Regions from separate parts of the Mesorhizobium sp. M0058 genome, predicted to be linked through region 2. Evidence: predicted binding sites of a transcription regulator. Region 2 holds the regulator's gene; each other region holds the start of a gene.
The links. Region 2 encodes HrcA, which represses chaperone genes, less so after heat shock. Its sites were predicted from a motif close to GTTAGCACTCNCNNNNNGNGAGTGCTAAC; they were not measured.
Positions count from the first base shown of each region.

Region 1: the regulator HrcA is predicted to act here: its motif matches at 4,586-4,614, upstream of groES (co-chaperone GroES).
Region 3: the regulator HrcA is predicted to act here: its motif matches at 5,711-5,739, upstream of NKJ75_RS08870 (co-chaperone GroES).

Region 1 covers NZ_JAMYUQ010000003.1:49,074-56,305, reverse strand. The annotation lists gene bioB (biotin synthase BioB) at 1-208, shown strand, start outside; gene NKJ75_RS05485 (8-amino-7-oxononanoate synthase) at 205-1,359, shown strand; gene bioD (dethiobiotin synthase) at 1,356-1,991, shown strand; gene NKJ75_RS05475 (adenosylmethionine--8-amino-7-oxononanoate transaminase) at 1,991-3,256, shown strand; gene bioZ (3-oxopimeloyl-[acyl-carrier-protein] synthase BioZ) at 3,253-4,236, shown strand; gene groES (co-chaperone GroES) at 4,667-4,963, shown strand; gene groL (chaperonin GroEL) at 5,026-6,690, shown strand.
Region 2 covers NZ_JAMYUQ010000012.1:119,909-127,140, reverse strand. The annotation lists gene hemW (radical SAM family heme chaperone HemW) at 1-1,139, opposite strand, end outside; gene rdgB (RdgB/HAM1 family non-canonical purine NTP pyrophosphatase) at 1,139-1,786, opposite strand; gene NKJ75_RS21625 (VOC family protein) at 1,786-2,196, opposite strand; gene rph (ribonuclease PH) at 2,387-3,103, opposite strand; gene hrcA (heat-inducible transcriptional repressor HrcA) at 3,259-4,344, shown strand; gene NKJ75_RS21610 (hypothetical protein) at 4,381-4,581, shown strand; gene NKJ75_RS21605 (PQQ-dependent sugar dehydrogenase) at 4,689-6,038, shown strand; gene NKJ75_RS21600 (hypothetical protein) at 6,063-6,968, opposite strand; gene NKJ75_RS21595 (LysE family translocator) at 7,147-7,232, shown strand, end outside.
Region 3 covers NZ_JAMYUQ010000004.1:273,058-280,289, reverse strand. The annotation lists gene NKJ75_RS08895 (transglycosylase domain-containing protein) at 1-1,324, opposite strand, end outside; gene NKJ75_RS08890 (glycine cleavage T C-terminal barrel domain-containing protein) at 1,452-1,757, shown strand; gene NKJ75_RS08885 (trimethylamine methyltransferase family protein) at 1,739-3,292, shown strand; gene NKJ75_RS08880 (hypothetical protein) at 3,305-3,469, opposite strand; gene groL (chaperonin GroEL) at 3,603-5,231, opposite strand; gene NKJ75_RS08870 (co-chaperone GroES) at 5,296-5,658, opposite strand; gene NKJ75_RS08865 (hypothetical protein) at 5,905-6,168, shown strand; gene NKJ75_RS08860 (DUF1488 family protein) at 6,165-6,431, shown strand; gene NKJ75_RS08855 (hypothetical protein) at 6,475-6,642, opposite strand; gene NKJ75_RS08850 (hypothetical protein) at 6,718-6,882, opposite strand; gene NKJ75_RS08845 (DUF3168 domain-containing protein) at 7,100-7,232, shown strand, end outside.

The DNA.
Region 1 (7,232 bases), on a different contig from region 2:
GCGCATCATGATGCCGAAATCGCATGTCCGTCTGTCCGCCGGCCGCACCGCGATGACCGACGAGATGCAGGCGCTGTGCTTTTTTGCCGGCGCCAACTCAATCTTCGTCGGCGACACGCTGCTGACGGCGGACAATCCCGGTGAGGACAAGGATACCCTGCTGTTCCGGCGCCTTGGCATCGATCCGATGGAACTCGAGGCGCAATGAACGGGGCGCCGCTTGCCCGTTATGATGCGACCTTGCAGGGGCTAGCGCGCAAGGACCGGCTGCGGACGCTTTCGCCCCGCGCCGGGCTGGACTTCTCGTCGAACGACTATCTCGGGCTGGCCGCGTCCAGAAGACTTGGCGATGCGGTTGTGGCGGCGATTGCGCGGGGCACGCCGGTTGGCGCCACCGGGTCGCGGCTGTTGCGCGGCAATGCACCGGAACACGAGCAGCTCGAGGCAGACGCGGCGGCATTCTTTGGAGCCGACCGCGCGCTGTTCTTCGGCAGCGGCTACATCGCCAACTTCGCTCTGCTGAGCGCCCTGCCGCAGAAGGGCGATCTTTTGGTTCTCGATGAGCTCGCCCATGCCAGCATGCATGAGGGTGCGCAGGCCGGACGCGCCCAATTCGTGCTGGCCGCGCACAACGACGTCGATGCTGTCGAGGATGCGATCACGCGCTGGCGCGCTGAAGGCGGCATGGGGCGCATCTGGATCGCGGTCGAAAGCCTCTACAGCATGGATGGCGACCGCGCGCCGATGGCGAGCCTGATGGCGCTTGCCGATCGGCACGAGGCATTCATCGTCGTCGACGAGGCGCACGCCACTGGCGTCTGGGGACCGGACGGCCGGGGGCTGGCCGCCGCATTCGAGGGCCGCGACAACATCATTGCCCTCCATACCTGCGGAAAGGCGCTCGGCTCGTCCGGCGCACTGGTCACCGGACCGGGAACGCTGTGCGGTTATCTCATCAACCGTTGCCGGCCATTCATCTACGCCACCGCGCCATCGCCGCTGATGGCGGTAGCGGCACGCGAAGCGCTCGCCATACTGTCTGACGAGCCCCTGCACCGCGTTCAGCTGCATGAACGCGTTGCCTTCGCCGGCCGTCAATTGGCCGAGCGCTGCGGCGTGGCGCCTAGCGGCTCACAGATCCAGCCCTTCGTCATCGGCGACGTCAAGCGCACCATGGCAGTGGCGGCGCGCCTGCAGGCCCGCGGCTTCGACATACGCGGCGTTCGTCCTCCGACCGTACCCGAGGGCACGTCGCGGCTGCGCATCTCACTGACGCTCAACATCGGCGAAGCCGACATTTCCGCCATGGTCGAGGCGCTGGTCGAGGTGTTGGCCCAAACATCACCAGAGGCGATATGACCCAACGCATTGTCATCACCGGAACGGATACCGGAGTTGGCAAGACCGTGTTTGCGGCTGGGCTCGCCGGTTTGCTGGACGGCTTTTACTGGAAACCGGTGCAATCGGGCCTCGACGGCGAGACCGACAGCGAGGTGGTCGCGCGGCTTGCCGGCTTGCCCTCAGAGCGCGTGCTGCCGGAAGCCTACCGCTTGCGGAGCCCGCTGTCGCCGCATCGTTCGGCCGAGATCGACGGCGTGGCGATCAAGGCTGCCGATCTTGCTTTTCCCGTCCTACCGACGCCGCTCGTCATCGAAGGCTCCGGCGGCCTGATGGTGCCGCTCAACCGGCGCACAAGGTTCATCGACATCTTCGCTGAATGGCGGCTGCCCGTTATTCTGTGCGCCCGCACCACGCTCGGCACCATCAACCACACCTTGCTCTCGGTCGAGGCGCTCCGCGCCCGCTCCATCCCGTTGGCGGGCATCGCTTTCATCGGCGATGAGATGGCCGATACGCAACGGACCATCGTGGAATTCAGCGGTGCGCCGCAGCTCGGCAGGCTGCCGCACCTGGATGTGCTGACGGGCAAAACACTGAGGGACGCAATGGTTGCCGGCTTCGCCTTCGCCTCGATTGCTGGAGGTGACTGATGTCGCAGTCTCATGTGTGGCATCCCTTCACCCAGCACGCGCTCGAGCCTGCGACCCCAGAAATCGTCCTGACTGAGGGCGCCTATCTCCACAGGGCCGACGGCGCCCGCATCCTGGACGCCATCTCCTCCTGGTGGGTCGTCACACATGGCCACCGCCATCCCCACATCATGAAGGCAATCGAGACAACCGCGTCGAGCCTCGACCAGATTATCTTTGCGGGCTTCACGCACGAGCCGGCAGAGCGCTTGGCCAAGGCGCTTGTCGGCCTCGCTCCCGCTGGACTCGACTGGGTGTTCTATTCCGACAGTGGCTCGACCTCAGTCGAAGTCGCGCTGAAGATGGCGCTCGGTTATTTCCGCAACATCGGCGCGCCGCGCTCGCGCATCGTCGTCATGGAGCACAGCTATCATGGTGACACGATCGGAACGATGAGCGTCGGTGCGCGTGGCGTGTTCAACGCCGCCTACGAACCCTTGCTGTTCGAGGTCGACATCGTCCCCTTTCCGGCCGCGGGGCACGAGCAGGAGACGCTGGATCGTTTCCAGGCTGTGACCCGCGATCGACGAGCCGCAGCCTTGATCGTCGAGCCGCTGGTGCTGGGCGCCGGCGGCATGCTGATGTATCCAGCATCGGTTCTGGCCGAATTGAAGAAGATCACTGAGGCCTCCGGCACGCTGCTGATCGCCGACGAGGTGATGACCGGCTGGGGACGCACCGGAACCATGTTCGCCTGCGAGCAGGCATCGATTTCTCCAGATATCCTGTGCACCTCCAAAGGCTTGACCGGCGGCACCATCCCGCTGGCCGTAACGCTTGTCACCGATGCCATCTTCCGGGCGCACTATTCCGAGGACCGGAAGAAGACGTTTTTCCATTCGAGCTCCTACGCCGCCAATCCGATTGCCTGTGCGGCAGCACTCGCCAATGTCGAGATCTGGCGCGACGAGCCAGTGGCCGAGCGGATCACGGCCTTGAGCGTGATGCAGGCCGTCGGGCTGCAACGCTTTCGGGACAATCCATATTTTGCCGACTGTCGAGCCACGGGAACGATCGCGGCGCTCGACCTGCGAACCGGTTCCGCAGGTTATCTCGCCGAGATTGGTCCGAAGCTGCGCGCTTTCTTCCTCGAGCGCGGCCTGCTTGTGCGCCCGCTCGGCAATGTCCTCTACCTTCTGCCACCCTATTGCATCGCAGACGACGAGCTCGAACGAGTCTATGACGCCATCGAGGAGGCCGGGGAACGCTTCGGGTCCAGGCCATGAGCAAGTCGTCGCGCATTCTCGGACTTGGCCATCACGTGCCTGGGCGCAAGGTGGCCAATGCCGAGATCGAGAGCAATCTCGGCCTCGAGCCGGGCTGGATCGAAAGGCGTACCGGAATCCGTTCGCGCTTCTGGGCAACGGACGAAGACACGCTGTCGGGTCTTGCCACCCGGGCTGGCGACATGGCGCTGGTGAACGCCGGTATTGCGCGCCACGACATCGGTCTGCTGTTGCTTGCCACCTCGACGCCCGACCATCTTCTGCCGCCCAGCGCGCCGCTGGTCGCACACAAGCTTGGCCTTGGCCGCGCAGGCGCGGTCGATCTGACCGGCGCCTGCGCTGGCTTCATCTATGCGCTCATGTTTGCGGACGGGTTCACCCGCCTGCATGGCAAACCAGCGCTGGTCATCGCCGCCAACATTCTCAGCCGCCGCATCAATCCAGCCGAGCGCGCGAGCTCAGTCTTGTTCGCCGATGCCGCCGGCGCCCTGGTGATCGGTCAGTGCGATGATGCTGATCGGGGCATTCTCGGTGCCTCGGTGGCTTCGGACGGCTCGCGCTACGGGCTGATCCAGATTCCCGCAGGAGGAAGCAACACGCCGTTCCATGGCGACCTCGACCTCGGGCAGACCCGGATGACGATGACCGACGGGCCCGAAATATTCGCAAAGGCTGTCGAGATGATGACCGATTGCTCGACAACCGCGCTAGCCGCTGCGGGAGTGCGGCCACACAATGTCGGCCGGTTTGTGCCGCATCAGGCCAATACTCGGATTTTCGGCGCGGTCGGAAGAAACCTCGGCATTGCTGACCAAGCAATTGTCAAGACGATTGCCGAATACGGCAACTCTTCGGCCGCGACGGTCCCGCTGTCGCTCTCGCTCGCCAACCAGATGAAGCCATTCCAGCCAGGAGAGAAAATCCTTCTGGCGGCGGCCGGTGCGGGTCTCAGCGGCGGCGCTCTCGTGGTTGGAATCTAGTCGGCCGGCTCACGCGCGCAGGACTGGTCATGAATGGCAATAGGTGCAACAGAACCAATGCCAAAATGGCCTTCTGAAGCTCGACATGACCAAGCTGACGCAGCACGACCCGTGCGAGCCTCTGGATGAGTTCAAATGCAACACCCGTTGCACCAACCGTACCATCTGAATAAAGCTCAATTACAAAGGGTGAGCCGCCCCATATATGTCGGATACCCGACATTGTTCACATAAAAGGCTCGATGCTTACACGCTCTTTTCTGGCTGCTCTTTGCTGTCTTCTCTTTTCTCTTTGCTCTTTGCTCTTCCGTCTTGACTAGCAGGAGCCTGCGGCTTATCTCATTGCCGCGTTAGCACTCGCTTCGGCTGAGTGCTAGGCATGCTCCGGCAACGGAGCACCGTTCAACATCCGCACCAAGGAAATCCAAAAATGGCAAAGTCGAATTTCCGGCCGCTGCATGACCGCGTGGTCGTACGCCGGGTCGAATCCGAATCCAAGACCGCCGGCGGGATCATCATCCCGGATACGGCAAAGGAAAAGCCGCAGGAAGGCGAGATCATCGCCGTCGGCTCCGGCGCTCGCGACGAAGCCGGCAAGCTGGTCCCGCTGGACGTCAAGGCCGGCGACCGCATCCTGTTCGGCAAGTGGTCGGGCACCGAAGTCAAGCTCAATGGCGAAGACCTTCTGATCATGAAGGAATCCGACATTATGGGCATCATCGGCTGATTATCGGCCTCACCGTCAACTGAATTTCGGGCTTGATCGCAAGCCCCTGCCAGGAGCTAAAAATGGCTGCTAAAGACGTAAAATTCTCCCGCGATGCCCGCGAGCGCATGCTTCACGGCATCAACATCCTCGCCGACGCGGTGAAGGTCACGCTCGGTCCCAAGGGCCGCAACGTCGTCATCGACAAGTCGTTCGGCGCACCGCGCATCACCAAGGACGGCGTCACCGTCGCCAAGGAAATCGAACTTTCCGACAAGTTCGAAAACATGGGCGCGCAGATGATCCGCGAAGTTGCTTCGAAGACCAACGACATCGCCGGTGATGGCACCACGACCGCGACCGTTCTGGCGCAGTCGATCGTCCAGGAAGGTAACAAGGCGGTTGCCGCCGGCATGAACCCGATGGACCTGAAGCGCGGCATCGACCTGGCCGTGACCGAAGTCGTCGCGGCTCTCGGCAACGCTGCCAAGAAGATCAAGACCTCCGAGGAAGTTGCCCAGGTCGGCACGATCGCCGGCAATGGCGACGAGTCGGTCGGCAAGATGATCGCCGAAGCGATGCAGAAGGTCGGCAACGAAGGCGTCATCACGGTTGAAGAAGCCAAGACCGCCGAGACCGAGCTGGAAGTCGTCGAAGGCATGCAGTTCGACCGCGGCTATCTCTCGCCCTACTTCGTCACCAACGCCGACAAGATGGTTGCCGAGCTCGAGGACGTCTACATCCTCCTGCACGAGAAGAAGCTGTCCAACCTCCAGGCCATGCTGCCGGTTCTCGAAGCCGTCGTGCAGACCTCCAAGCCGCTGCTCATCATCTCGGAAGACGTCGAAGGCGAGGCTCTGGCCACGCTGGTCGTCAACAAGCTGCGCGGCGGCCTGAAGATCGCCGCCGTCAAGGCGCCGGGCTTCGGTGATCGCCGCAAGGCCATGCTGGAAGACATCGCCATCCTGACCGGTGGCCAGGTCATCTCGGAAGACCTCGGCATCAAGCTCGAGAATGTCGGCCTCAACATGCTCGGCCGCGCCAAGAAGGTGTCGATCTCCAAGGAGAACACCACCATCGTCGACGGCGCCGGCAAGAAGGACGAGATCCAGGGCCGCGTTGCCCAGATCAAGCAGCAGATCGAAGAGACCACGTCGGACTACGACAAGGAGAAGCTGCAGGAACGTCTGGCGAAGCTCGCCGGCGGCGTTGCGGTGATCCGCGTCGGCGGCGCGACGGAAGTCGAAGTCAAGGAAAAGAAGGACCGCGTCGATGACGCCCTCAACGCGACCCGCGCGGCCGTGGAAGAAGGCATCGTTGCAGGCGGCGGCGTCGCACTGCTGCGCGCTTCGGCCAACATCAAGGTCACCGGCGTCAATGCCGACCAGGCTGCCGGCATCAACATCGTTCGTCGTGCACTGCAGGCTCCGGCCCGTCAGATCGCTTCGAACGCAGGTGCTGAAGCTTCGATCGTCGCCGGCAAGATCCTCGACAACAAGGGCGCGACCTACGGCTACAACGCCCAGACCGGCGAGTATGGCGACATGATCGCCATGGGCATCGTCGACCCGGTCAAGGTCGTTCGCACCGCTCTCCAGGACGCGGCTTCGGTCGCCGGCCTGCTCGTCACCACCGAAGCCATGATCGCGGAGGCTCCCAAGAAGGAGTCGGCCGGCGGCGGCATGCCTGGTGGTATGCCCGGCGGTGGCATGGGCGGCATGGGCGGGATGGGCGGTATGGATTTTTAATCCAGCCCCTATCAACTTACAGCGGACAGGGCGGCAGCAATGCCGCCCTGTCCTTGTGTGCCGAACATGATCGACACCTTGGAGGTGCAGTCCCAGAGGATCTCGTTCGAACCTTGCGCACCAACGCAATAGGAGGAAAAACGCTCGGCCGATTTGGAGTTGAAGGATTTCGCTCAGCAGCGGAACAGTTGGGTAGGAACCAAGACAAGAGGTGGCCTCGACCTACAAATTTGCTGGCCTTCAGCGGTATGGATGTCTCTGAGGCGTCATCTGAGGAGGACGAGAAACGCGGCTGAGGCGATCCCTGCCGACGCCATGCTCGACCACGCGGCCCTTTCGCCAATAGCGGTCATGCAGCGTCAGCCATAGCAGCGCCAGGCCAGTCTCATCGATCTTTGCCCTCGCGATAGTCGAGTCAAGATTTTGGCGCGCACGCCGCCGCAAATCCTGCGGCCGAGTGCCGATTGTGACGCAACCCAGCACCACAGGATGGGCGGCTCGTTCTCTCGGGCAAAAGATACTCCCTGTCTTAGCTTCGGCGT
Region 2 (7,232 bases):
ACCACGGCATCGAGCACGATCATGCCGGCTGGCGTGGCGCGTAGCCTGGCATTGCCGATCGGCGCCACCAGCCCCTCATCCTGCAGCACGGTCAGCCGGGCGCTCGACAGGCCGCGCCCGGAAAACGCCTCGTAGCGGGAAAGGTCGATGCCTTCGGCCAACCTCAGCCCCATCAGCAGGAACTCGTCGGCCTCTTCGGAGCGCGTCAGGATCTCGCCGCCGGTGACGCCATGGCCCCTGGCCTCCACCAGATTGGCCCAGGTCTCCGGCATCCGCTCGGCGATCGTCACGGTGCGGTGGCCGTTCTCGATAAAGCGGCCATGCGCGCCCGGTCCGACGCCGACATATTCGCCATAGCGCCAATAGGTCAGATTGTGCCGGCTCTCGGCGCCCGGCCTGGCGTGGTTGGAAATCTCATAGGCCGGCAGGCCATGCGCTGCGGTGATCTCCTGCGTCAGCGCATAGAGATCGGCGGCCCGGTCATTATCGGGGATGATGAATTTGTTCGCCGCATGAAGGGCATGGAACGGCGTGCCTTCTTCGATGGTCAGCTGGTAGAGCGACAGATGGTCGGCGGCATGGCCGATCGCCTGTTCGAGCTCCGCCTGCCAGTCATCCAGCGTCTGGCCGGGGCGGGCGTAGATCAGGTCGAAGGAAAGTCTTGGGAATATGTCCCGTGCCAGGCCAATTGCATGCAGCGCCTCGTCGACATTGTGCAGCCGGCCGAGGAAGCGCAGATCCTTGTCGTTCAGCGCCTGCACGCCGAGCGACACACGGTTGACGCCGGCGGCGCGGTAGCCGCGAAATCGCTCGGCCTCGACCGAGGACGGATTGGCTTCCAGCGTCACCTCGATGCCGTCGGGCACCGTCCAGTTCTTCGCCACGGCGTCCAGCACCGCCGCCACCGTCTGCGGCTGCATCAGCGACGGTGTGCCGCCGCCGAGAAAGATACTGGTCACTTCGCGCGGCCCGGTCCGCTCGCTCATGGTCTTCAGCTCGTTCTCGAAGGCGCGGGCAAAGCGCTCCTGGTCGACCGGCTGGTGACGGACATGGCTGTTGAAGTCGCAATACGGGCATTTGGCCGCGCAGAACGGCCAATGGATGTAGACCCCGAAGCCCGGGCTGCGGTCCAGCGACATTAAGCTGAGCCTAACCTGGCGCGGGCGAATTTCTGGAAGGCGCGGGCGCGGTGCGACAGCGCCGTCGGCTGACCGGGCTTCCAGCCGTGTTTTTCCTCAGCGCTCATCTCGCCGAACGTCTTGTCGAAACCGTCGGGCAAAAACACCGGGTCGTAGCCGAAGCCCAGTTCGCCGCGCGGCGGCCACACCAGCGTTCCCTCAGCTTCGCCGCGATAATATTCAGCCTCGCCATTGGGGAAGGCCAGGCAGATGACGGCGACGAACCGCCCCTTGCGCTGCGCTGGCTTGGCGGCGCCGACCTCCTGCAAGGCCACTTCGGTGCGCTGCATGGCCATCCCGAAGTCGCGGCTGCCATCGGGAGCTTCGGCCCAATTGGCGGTGTAGACGCCGGGGGCGCCGTCGAGCGCGTCGACGCACAGGCCCGAATCGTCCGACAGCGCCGGCAGGCCGGTCGCCTTAGCCGCGGCGAAGGCCTTGATGTAGGCGTTTTCCTCGAAGGTGGTGCCGGTCTCCTCCGGTTCCGGCAGGCCGTAGTCCTTGGCCGACTTCGCCTCGAAGCCGAACGGACCCATCAAATCGGCGAATTCGCGCAGCTTGCCTTCATTGTGGCTGGCAACGACGATCTTCTTTCCATCGAGAGAATGCATCAAAGGCCCCAGATCCTTGGCTCGGCGAATTCGATCGAATTGCCCGAGGGGTCGCGTATGTAGATCGAGCGCCCGCCCTGCGGCCATTCGAATTCGCTTTCGATGGCGATGTTTTTCGCCTCAAGTTGCGCCTTCCACTGTGCGAGTTCATCCTCACTTGCGGCAAAGCAGAGATGGCCCTCGCCGACCGTGCCATGCGGCGGCACTTTCAGCCGCGCATCGGGCGCCGGCGGGATTTTGGTGGCTTCGGCGTTGAAGATGAGCAGCACGCCCGGGCCGCAGCGGAAGAAGAGATGGCGGCCGTCGACCTTGCCGAGGAGAGGGAGGCCGAGGACATCGGAGTAGAAGGTCTCGGCAGCGGCGAGATCCGTGACGTAAAGCGCTGACTCAAGAATAGCGGAGGGGTGCATCAGGCACCCCCCTCTGCCCTGCCGGGCATCCCCCCCGCAAGGGGGGAGATTGGCAGTTCCGCTGGCGGCGTCTCAACGTTGATGGTTGGCGAAAACGGTAGCGACCTCTGATCTCCCCCCTTGCGGGGGAGATGGCCGGCAGGCCAGAGGGGGGTGTGAAGGATCGCCGACGTCATCACGTTAAATTCAATCAAGCCACAGCCATCTGCTGCAAGCTCACCAGCCGCTGAATGCCCTTCTTTGCCAGGCCCATCAGCTCCGCGAACTGCCCTTCCGAGAACGGCTCGCCCTCGGCGGTGCCCTGGATCTCGACGATGCCGCCCTTGCCGGTCATGACGAAATTGGCGTCGGTGCCGGCAGACGAATCCTCGATATAGTCGAGGTCGATGACCGGCTGGCCGTCATGGATGCCGCAGGAAATTGCCGCGACATGATCTTTCAGCACCTTGGCAACCCTGGCCATCTGCCGCGCTTCCATCCAGCGCAGGCAATCGTAAAGCGCCACCCAGCCGCCGGTGATCGACGCCGTGCGGGTGCCGCCATCGGCCTGGATGACGTCGCAGTCGACGGTGATCTGCTGTTCGCCCAGCGCCTGCAGGTCGACAACGGCGCGCAAGGAGCGGCCGATCAGCCGCTGGATTTCCAGCGTGCGGCCGCCTTGCTTGCCGGCCGAAGCTTCACGGCGCATGCGCTCGCCGGTCGAACGCGGCAGCATGCCGTATTCCGCCGTCACCCAGCCCTTGCCGGAATTGCGCATCCAGCCCGGCACCTTTTCCTCCAGGCTCGCCGTGCACAACACATGCGTGTCGCCGAATTTCACCAGGCACGAGCCTTCGGCGTGTTTGGAGACGCCGCGCTCGAAGGAGATGGCGCGCATTTCGTCGGCTTGGCGTTTAGAAGGGCGCATCGAGGCCTCTTTCTGTTCTTTTACGGTTGCGTCGGCGGCTTGTAGACGCATGCAGCCCATGGCGCAAAGGAAAAGGCCGGGCGATCTGGCACAGACGCCGGGTTGCGCGGGGGCGATGGAAGTCTATATCCTTGAGCCGGAGGTTTTTGGCTCGAATGACCAAGGCAGTCACCGAACCCAGTCTGCTGGCGCCCGCGCTGCAATCGCTCGACATGCGTTCGCGCGACATTTTCCGGCGCATCGTCGAATCCTATCTGAAGGACGGTGAGCCTGTGGGATCGCGCAGCCTGTCGCGCATCCTGCCGTCGTCGCTGTCGCCGGCGACCATCCGCAACGTGATGAGCGACCTCGAGCATCTCGGCCTGATCTATGCCCCGCACATCTCGGCCGGGCGCCTGCCGACCCAGACCGGCCTGCGCTTCTTCGTCGATGCCTTCATGGAGCTTGGCGATCTCTCCGACGAGGAACGCCGGGTCATCGAGGCGCAGGTGCGCGCCTCCGGCTCGGGCGCGACGCTGGAACACATGCTGACCGAGGCCAGCCAGATGCTGTCGGGCATGTCGCGCGGCGCCGGCCTGGTGCTCGCCACCAAGAACGAGGTGGCGCTGAAGCACATCGAGTTCATCCAGCTCGAGCCGACCAAGGCGCTGGCGGTGATGGTGTCGCAGAATGGCGATGTCGAGAACCGCGTCGTCGACCTGCCGGCCGGCATCACCGTCTCGCAGCTGCACGAGGCCTCCAACTTCCTCAACGCCCATATCAGGGGCCGCACGCTCGCCGAGGCGCGCATCGAGATCGCCCGCATCAAGGACGAGACCAGGGCAGCGCTGGACACGCTGTCGCAGGATCTGGTCGAGAAAGGCCTGGCGGTGTGGGCCGGCGCCGATAGCGGCCTGCCGGCGCGCCTTATCGTGCGAGGCCGCGCCAATTTGCTCGAAAACGTCACCGCCCAGGCCGATATCGAATTGCTGCGCCACCTGTTCGAGGATCTGGAGACGCAGGACGGGCTGATCCAGCTGCTCGACCTCGCCGAGGACGGCCCCGGCGTGCGGATCTTCATCGGCTCGGAAAACAAGCTGTTCTCGCTCTCCGGCTCGTCGCTGGTCGTGGCGCCTTACCGCGACAAGGACGCCCGCGTCGTCGGCGCGCTCGGCGTCATCGGCCCGACCAGGCTGAATTATGCCCGCATCGTGCCTATGGTCGACTACACTGCGCAATTGATTACCCGGATGTTAAGATAATTCGAAAGCCGGGATCACCGTAAAGGAGGGCGCAGAATGGCGCTTGAATCGTTCAAGGCCCAGATCAGCATGCTGCTCGAAGAAATGGTCAACCAGCCGGAGGACGAGCACGAAATCCAGGAGCAGCTGCGCGAAAAACTGCGCGAAATGCGCGCCATGGGCTTGCCGCTGCCGGAAGATCTCGTCGCATTGGAAAAGCGTCTCGACGACGATCTCGACGTCGAAGAGGAAAGTTGAGCGGTTCTCTCGTCGAATCTGCGCGCGCGCACGCTTCTCTTTTGCGGCGGCCGCACAATATCTCCCTTGTCGTGACGCGCCGACGGCGCGAGTTCGAGGAGAACAGCATGATCCGGATTGCCGGCTTCGCAGGCCTTGCCCTGCTTCTGGCCACCAGCGCCTTCGCCCAGCAGGCCGATCAACCGCTGCTGACCGGCAAGGACGCTTTCGGCGACTGGAAGGCCGACAAGCCAGGTGTGCGCCGGCTGATCAAGCCGGATGATCTGAAAAGACCCAACATCACCGGATCCGCCTCCAACAGCGCCGGCCTCGGCGATCGGCCCGAGGGCGCGAAGCCCGTCCTGCCGCCTGGGTTTTCGGCCGAACTGGTTGCTTCCGGCATTTCCAATCCGCGGGTCGTGCGCGTGGCGCCGAACGGCGACCTGTTCGTCGCCGACAGTGACGCCAACCAGATCCGCGTCTATCGGCTGGCCAAGGGTAGCGCGAAGCCGGCCGAAGAGGGCATTTTTGCCGACAATCTCAACCAGCCCTATGGCATCGCCTTCTACCCGCCTGGCGACAAGCCGCAATGGGTCTACGTCGCCAACAACGACAGCGTGGTCCGCTACGCCTACCGCGACGGCGACCTTAAAGCCTCCGGCGAACCGGAGACGATTGTCTCCGACATCCCTACCGGCGGCCACTGGACCCGCGATATCGCCTTCTCGCCGGACGGGAAGACGCTGTATCTCTCGGTCGGCTCCGGATCGAACGTCGCGGAGGGCATGCAGAAGGCACCGAAGGGCGGCCTTGACGCCTGGGCAAAATCACAGCCACTCGGCGCCACCTGGGGTTCCGAGGATGGCCGTGCCGACGTGCTGGCCTTCGGCCCCGACGGCAAGAATGGCCGCATCCTCGCTACCGGCCTGCGCAATTGCTCGGGCATGACCGTGCAGCCGGCCACCGGCGCGCTGTGGTGTGTCGTCAACGAGCGCGACGGTCTCGGCGACGATGTGCCGTTCGAATATGCCACCTCAGTCAAGGACGGCGCCTTCTATGGCTGGCCCTGGTATTATATCGGCGCCAACGAGGACCCGCGTCACGAGGGCGCGCGCCCAGACCTCGCCGGCTCGGTCACCGTGCCCGACGTGCTGATGCAGGCGCATTCGGCGCCGCTCAACATCGCCTTCTATGACGGCGGCAATTTCCCGGCAGAGTACAAGGGTGACGCCTTCGTCGCCCTGCACGGCTCCTGGAACCGTGGTATGAGGACCGGCTACAAGGTGGTGCGGCTGAGATTCAGCGACGGCAAGCCGACCGGCGAGTACCAGGATTTCATCACCGGCTTCGTCCTCTCCGACGACGCCGTCTGGGGCCGGCCGGTCGGCGTCGCGGTGGCCAAGGACGGCGCGCTTATCGTCACCGAGGATGGCAACGGCACCATCTGGCGCATCACCCATGTCGATGGCCCATCCTGAGCCGGCGAACAGCGCAATCCGGCCCTAATGCACGTCCCGATGGATCACCTTGGGATAGGTATGGATCACCTCGGCCGATGAGACGCGGTCATCAAAACCGGTATCCCTGAGATTGAAGAGCCCGACCGAGCCGAAGGACTTCTTCGCCCCTTGCGCGAAGCGGCTGTCGCTGAAATCGTGCTCGTAAAGGCTCACCGTGACGTGGCCGGCATTGAGCTTCGGCACGTAAACACTGCTGATGGTGTCGTTGGCGACGCCCAGTTGGTTGATGTGGAAGCGATAGAGGTCCTGCACCATGCGCCGAGCCGCATTGCAATTGATCATCCAGTATTCGCGGCGCGATGCGCGGTTCGGGTCGATGAGTTTGAGCGGCGCCTTGCGGCCAAGCCCGAGCCAGTGCTCGAACACCATCACATTGGCGCCCCAGGGATAGGGATAATTGGACTTGTCGATGATGCGTGGCGGGCCATCCTCGGCAATCTCGGCGGTATCGACATAATCCAGCCATTGCAGCTGGAACGACGCTTCCACGTTGAGGTCGGTGTTGCGCGGATCGGCAGCGATGATGCGCCAGTCGGAGACCGGCGGATATTTGATGTCGAGGTCGATGTAGAATTCGCCTTTGGCGGTGTCGTCGGGGTCTATCTTTTGCGGTCCGTCACGCTCGATCGCCACCAGCCGCACCTTGAACCGGTTGTTGACGACCAGCGGATAGATCATCGGACGAATGGGGTGAGCGCCAGGGTCCCGGCTGTCGGTAAAATATCCAGTCTGCGGAACGACATCGCTATCGCCCTTGTCGAACAGGCTGAAAGCCTGACGCCCCTCGAACCACAGATACCATTCCAGCTCGTGGACGTGACCGCGTGCTTCGGAATAGTTGTTGGGCATCCACTTCATGAGCTGGATGTGAAGTCTTTTGGCTAACATGGGTGCTCCTGCCGTTCGGAGCCATGCGAGATAGCCGACCGCCTTCGGGGCGTAAGTGAACCATCTCTCGCTTTCAGGTGATGACGACCGGCTTTCATGTCCTGCTTGGCGCAATCGAATCCTTTTTGCCGTTGCAGGCTTTCATGGCATCAGAGTCGTTTCACGAGGTGCGACCGTCATGACCCTCACCGGCTTCCTTGCCTACAGTGCTGCGCTGGGCATCGCCGCCGCCATTCCCGGTCCCGGCGTCACCGCGCTTGTGGC
Region 3 (7,232 bases), on a different contig from region 2:
TGTAATTGTGCGGTGACCAGCCGCCCCAGCTGATCGGCCCGCCTGAGACGACGGAGTCCGGGGTGAACCCGTGCTCCATGGCGGTGGCGTAGACGTAAGGTTTGAACGAGGAGCCGGTCTGGCGCAGCGCCTTGGTGGCGCGGTTGAACTGGCTTGCGCCATAGTCGCGGCCGCCGACAATGGCGCGTACCGCGCCATTGGTCTCGATCACTACAACGGCGCCCTCGGTGACGTTGTATTCCTTGCCGAACTGGCGGAGATGGAATTCGACGGATTCCTCCGCCGCTTTCTGGATGTTGGCGTCGAAAGTGGTGTGGGCGACCAGCGAATGCTGGCCGGGCTTGGCGATTTTCTTGACCTCATCGAAGGCCCAGTCGAGGTAATAATCCGGGCTCTTCTGCTCGCCGCGGTCGACGATCTCGGCTGGATGCAGCCTTGCCTGCAGCACCTGGCCTTCGGTCATGAAACCGGAATCGACGAGGTTCGACAGCACCACATTGGCGCGAGCACGGGCGGCGGGCAGGTTGATGTGCGGGGCGTATTTGGTCGGCGCCTTGAACAGGCCGGCCAGCATCGCCGCCTCGGCGAGGTTCAGATCCTTGACGCTCTTGCCGAAATAGAAATCCGCCGCCGCCTCGATGCCGAACGTGCCGCCGCCCATATAGGCGCGGTCGAGATAAAGCTGCAGGATCTCCTTCTTCGACAGATTGGCCTCCAGCCACAGCGACAGGAAGGCTTCCTTGATCTTGCGTTGGAAGGTCCGCTCATTCGACAGGAACAGGTTCTTGGCCAGCTGCTGGGTGATGCTGGAGCCGCCCTGGACGACGGAATTGGCCCGCACATTCTCGAAGATGGCGCGCGACAGGCCGAGCACGTCGATGCCGTAGTGCTCGAAGAAGCGCCGGTCCTCGGTCGCCAGCACTGCTTTGATGACATGGTCCGGCATCTCGTCGACAGGCACGGAATCGCGCTGGATGATGCCGCGCTGGCCAATCTCGTTGCCGTAGCGGTCGAGGAAGGTGACGGCGAAATCGCCCTGACTGCGCCAGTCGCCGGTGGTGATCTGGAAGGCCGGCATCGCGAGTGCGAGCAGCACGACGACGCCGCCGGCGCCCATCGTAAAACCTTCGCTCAGCACCTCGATGATGCCGCGTCGCCAGCCGGTGACTCGGAAGCGCCGCGAAAAAATGGTCGCCGATTCCCAGAACTGGCCGGCCTTGAAGCCGATTTCGTAGAGCGAGGAATCGATCCACGCGTCCACCGCCAGCAGTGCGGCGGCGATCGGACCTCTTCGTCTTGGACGTCGTTCTAAAGGACTGGCCATTCCCGAAACTCACCCCACCCACCTGAGAACCGCAAGCGGGCAATTTCAGGGCGGGCATACCCGGCGAAGACTATTCTTCCATTTCAGCCCGGCTCACAAGGGCAGCCAGGCCACACCGCACGGTTTGTTGAGCGCCGCCCGGATCGTGACGCTGGAGGTCGACGCCGTCGATGCCGACGCCAGTGGCTTCGAGCCAGTCTGGCACAAGGGCCGGCGCGTCGGCTTCGTCGCCTCAGCCGGCTATGGCTACACAATAGGCAAAAGCGTCGCGCTGACGTTGCTGGGCGACGAATTCGCCGGGGAGGGGACCGCGCTTTGGGTGCACATTGTCGGCGTCGAGCGGCCGGCGCGAATTATTCCGGCCTCGCCATACGACCCCGAGGGCAGGCGATGCGGCAATGAGGAGTTTTGGCCATGGTCGATGACATTATAAGGGAGACCAGGCGCGAGCGCCGGCGCGGGCACACCGGTGAGGCCGGCAGCGGGTCAAGCCGCCACCCGAACTATCGCTCGCTCAAGAACCCGTTCCTGCCGCAGCCGGTGTTTTCGGACGACCAGGTCGCGGCCATCCACGACACGGCGTTGCGCGTGCTGGAAGAGCTCGGCATCAAGGTGCTGCTGCCGGAGGCACGGGCGATCTACGCCAAAGCCGGTGCGCTGGTCGACGAGGACAGCCAGATGGTGCGCATCGGCCGCGATATTGTCACTGCGGCACTGGCCTCGGCGCCGAAATCCATCCGGGCGCTGGCGGGCAACCGTAGCCGCGATCTCATGCTGGAGCTCGGCTCGATGACGTTCCTGGCCGGAGCCGGGGCGCCCAACGTCACCGATCTCGAACGCGGACGGCGTCCGGGCACGCTCGCCGCTTTCGAAGAACTGACCAAGCTTGTTCAGAATTTCGACGTGCTGCATATGCTCGGCCCCTGGATCGAGCCGCAGGATGTCGACAACCATTTGCGCCACTATGCCGTCAACCGTGCGCAGCTGACCCTGTCGGACAAGTTCCCCTTCGTCTTCGCCCGCGGCACGCCGCAGGTCGAGGATGGGTTCGAGATGATCAGGCTGGCGCGCGGGCTCTCGCAGGACGAGTTCCTGGCCGGCGTCCATTGCTACACCGTGATCAACACCAATTCGCCGCGCCAGCTCGATATCCCGATGGCGCAAGGCATCATCGACTTCGCCAGCGCCGGCCAGGTCTCTGTCATCACGCCCTTCTGCCTGGCCGGCGCCATGGCGCCGATCACCGTCGCCGGCGCATTGACGCTGCAGCATGCCGAGGCGCTGGCTGGTCTCGCGCTGGCGCAGATGGTGCGGCCGGGCGCACCGGTGGTCTACGGATCCTTCTCCTCCAATGTCGACATGAAGTCCGGCGCACCGGCCTTCGGCACGCCCGAGCACGTCAAGGCGACGCTGGGCGCCGGCCAGCTGGCGCGCTTCACCGGCCTGCCTTGGCGGTCCGGCGGCGGCAGTGCGGCCAACATTTCCGATGTGCAGGCGGCGCACGAGACGCAGTTCGCGCTGTGGGGCTCGGTGCTTGCCGGCGCCACCGTCTGCATCCATGCCGCGGGCTGGCTGGAGGGTGGCCTCAGCGTCTCCTACGAGAAGCTGATCACCGATATCGAGGCATTGCAGACGGTTGCCGAACTCTGCGCTACGACCCCCGGCGACGAGGATTCGATCGGCTTCGAGGCGATCGCTGAAGTCCAGCCGGGCGGGCATTTCTTCTCCGCCGGCCACACCATGACGCGCTACCGCACCGCCTTCTACGAGCCGCTGGTCGCCGATTGGTCGAATTTCGGCAGCTGGACGCAGTCCGGTTCGAAGTCGGCCACCGAGCGCGCCACCGGCATCTGGAAGCGGACGCTGGCCGACTTCCAGCCGCCGGCGTCGGCCGTTGCCACATCCGATGTGCTCGACGAGTTCATTGCCCGCCGCACCGAAGAGGGCGGAGCGTTGCCGGTGTCGTGAGGTTGGCAGCCGTCACGTCGGCCGCTTGTCGCCGGTCTTCGACGGCTCGCGGCGAATCGGCCCGGCATCGGCCTGCCTGTGCTTGTCGGCGGCAATCCGGCGGATGCGATCGAAGCGGCTCTCCTCCGCCGGCTTGGTCGCGGATACAGCGTTTGGCTTCGGGGCGAATGTGATCATCTGTCGATCTCCCTGTCGTTGATGACAGTCTTGACTGACTGACGGAAATTCCTGGCTCGCCGGGGAAATGTCCCCGGCAGCCTGTTCTGATTTATGCCCGCCCAGATTCCAGCGGGCAATTTTCGGGCGATGGTCAGTAGCCGCCCATGCCGCCACCGCCGCCCGCAGGCGCCGCATCCTTGGCCGGAACGTCGGTGATCATCGCTTCGGCGGTGATCAGAAGGGCGGCGATCGAGCCGGCGTCCTGCAACGCGGTGCGCACCACTTTCGCCGGGTCGACGATGCCGGCCTTGATCATGTCGACATAGACCTCGTTCTGGGCGTCAAAGCCCTGATTCTGGTCCTTGCTGTCGGACAGCTTGCCGACGACGATCGAGCCTTCGACGCCGGAATTCTCGGCGATCTGGCGGATCGGCGCTTCAAGCGCCCTGAGCACGATCGAAATGCCTGCCGTCACATCGTCATTGGCGCCAGTCAGCCCGGCCAGCGCCGATCTGGCGCGCAGAAGCGCCACGCCACCGCCGGGCACGATGCCTTCTTCCACCGCCGCGCGCGTCGCATTCAGCGCGTCGTCGATGCGGTCCTTCTTTTCCTTCACTTCAGACTCGGTGACGCCGCCGACGCGGATCACGGCGACGCCGCCGGCGAGCTTGGCCAGCCGCTCCTGCAGCTTCTCCTTATCGTAATCGGACGTGGTCTCCTCGATCTGGCCCTTGATCTGCGCGATGCGCGCCTGGATGGTCGCCTTGGTGCCGGCGCCGTCGATGATCGTGGTGGTGTCCTTCTCGATCAGTACGCGCTTGGCGCGGCCAAGCATCTCGATGGTGACGTTTTCGAGCTTGATGCCGAGATCCTCGGAAATCATCTGGCCCGATGTCAGCACGGCGATGTCTTCCAGCATCGCCTTGCGGCGATCGCCGAAGCCCGGCGCCTTGACGGCCGCGACCTTGAGGCCGCCGCGCAGCTTGTTGACGACCAGCGTCGCCAGTGCTTCGCCTTCGACGTCTTCCGAGATGATCAGCAACGGCCTGCCGCTCTGCACCACTGCTTCGAGGATCGGCAGCATCGCCTGCAGATTGCCGAGCTTCTTCTCGTGGATGAGCACGTAAGGCTCTTCCAGTTCGACGCGCATCTTGTCGGCATTGGTGACGAAATAGGGTGAGAGATAGCCGCGGTCGAACTGCATGCCTTCGACGACGTCGAGTTCGGTGTCGGCGGTCTTGGCCTCCTCGACGGTGATGACGCCGTCATTGCCGACCTTGTCCATCGCCTTGGCGATCATGGCGCCGACGCTGGCATCGCCATTGGCGGCGATGGTGCCGACCTGCGCGATCTCGGCCGACGACTTGACCTTCTTGGCCTTCGCCTTGATGTCCTTGACCACGGCGGCGACAGCCTGGTCGATGCCACGCTTGAGGTCCATCGGGTTCATGCCCGCGGCAACCAGCTTGGCGCCTTCGCGCAGGATCGATGCGGCCAGCACCGTGGCGGTGGTGGTGCCGTCACCGGCGAGGTCGTTGGTCTTCGAAGCCACTTCGCGCACCATCTGCGCGCCCATGTTCTCGAACTTGTCAGCAAGCTCGATTTCCTTGGCCACCGTCACACCGTCCTTGGTGATGCGCGGCGCGCCATAGGCCTTGTCGATGATGACGTTGCGGCCCTTGGGGCCGAGCGTGACCTTCACCGCATTGGTGAGGATCTCGACGCCGCGCAGCATGCGGTCGCGCGCGTCGGTGGCGAATTTGATTTCCTTGGCAGACATTTTTTTCAATCCCGTTGGTGTGGTGAAGCAAGCGGCTCGCCGGAGCCTGGCAAAGCCAGGCCGGTCAGGCGGCCTTCTTGGCTTTGACGCTCTTCTCGGTGACGACCGTCCCGCTCTTGCCGATATTGGCCGTCTCGCTCTTGTCGATGACGCCCATAATGTCGGCTTCCTTCATGATCAGCAGGTCCTCGCCGTCGATCTTGACCTCGGTGCCCGACCATTTGCCGAACAGGATGAAGTCGCCGGCCTTGACGTCGAGCGGAACAAGCGCGCCGTTTTCGTCGCGTGCGCCCGGCCCAACGGCGATGACTTCGCCTTCCTGCGGCTTTTCCTTGGCATTGTCGGGAATGATGATGCCGCCCTTGGATTTGACATCGCCTTCGGCGCGCCGGATGACGACGCGGTCGTGGAGTGGCCGAAACTTCATGAGAACTTCTTTCTGGGGCCGGCATAGGCGACCGCGCCGTTCTTATAGGCGTATTGGCACTCGATAGATAGGAGTGCCAAAAATTATTCGTGGCCAAAATTAAATATTAAAAAGTATTATGATGTCTGCCGGATTCGAAACGTCGCGAGGCGCCTAGATATTTCGAAAAATTGAATTTCGAGGCCAAAGCGACTATTTATATCGTAAGTTCGATTTCACCATTTCAGGCACGAGGAGATTTAGGCGATGGCCGAAGGCAATCAGAGCATCATGGAAAAAGCTGAAGCCCGCTTCATGGACAAGCAGAAGAAGACGGCCGAGCGCAACAAGGCAACCTCCGACTACATGTCCGAAGCGAGGGCCAGGGAGATCAAGACGGCAAGGCTCAGGGAATTGCGCCTGGCCAAGGAAGAGGCCGACCGCGTCGCGGAAGCCTTGAACCCGACACCGAAGAAGAAGCGGGCTACCGTCAAGAAAGCCGCCGCCGCGCCGAAGGGGGGCACGTCATGAGCCTGACATTCCCCAATCCAAGCCGCTTCTATGACGAGGCCGGCAAGCGCATCCGCTTTGTCGGCCATGACGGCATGTTCCAGATTTCCTTCTCTGTCGCCGCCGATGCCCTCTCGAAGGCGCCATCAGGGACGGCGACCGCGGAAGCCACCTATCTGGCGGCCTTCGATACCGCGTCCAGCTCCATCCATGACATTGCCAGCAAGGCCTACGCCCGCACCCGCAAGAGCATTTATGTGCTCACAGCCGCAGATTTCGGCTAGCGCGCGTTCGTCTTGCAATCAGAGCGGCTGAGATCAGCGTGCGTCAGGACTTGCGGTCGGCTTTTGCCCGCCGCTTGACGTCCCGGCTGTTCAGGCGGTCGGCCATCGCTTCCGCATCGCGCAAATTCATGGCCACCATTACCTGTTGCTTAAGCTCGACAGGCTGCCCGGTGAAGATGTCGAAGATAGTCCAGCTCTCGGGCTCGTCCATGCGCAACGCGTAGCGGTTTGCCATATCGGCATCAGGCCCTTGACATGAAAAATGCCGCCGCCAGGATCAGGATTGTCAGGCCACCACCGACAGCTTCAAGGCCAGGCCGCCATGCATTGAAAGTATCTCGCGCATGCGCAGGGCCACGGTGCTCTTCGACAGGGCGGGTGCTGCCGCAATCGCGACCGGGGGCTTGACGCCAAGCTTTCCAAAGGCCGGCAGCAGCGGTGGCGTTCGCATGAAATGACCTCGAATTGCCGGAGAAAACAGGGCTCCTCATAACACCCTTCTTGAAACTCCCCGCATGCCAAATAGAACCCGGTCCGTGAAAGGGCCATGCCGCCCGATTCGCCGCCTTCCATCAGGCGGATCGTCATCTGGCGCAATCCGTGCAACGCGGTTAGGTTGCGCGCGAAACTGAGGTTGTTCAAAGCGTGACAGGCGAACGGAGACGACGATGACGGCGCCCGGCGATTTGCTGCAAGCCTTGTTCATGAGATTGAAGAGCGATGCCTCGCTGACGGCGCTGCTCGGCGGCGCCGGGTTGCGCGAGCAGGCGGCCGACAGTGCCGCCTTCCCTTATGTGACCT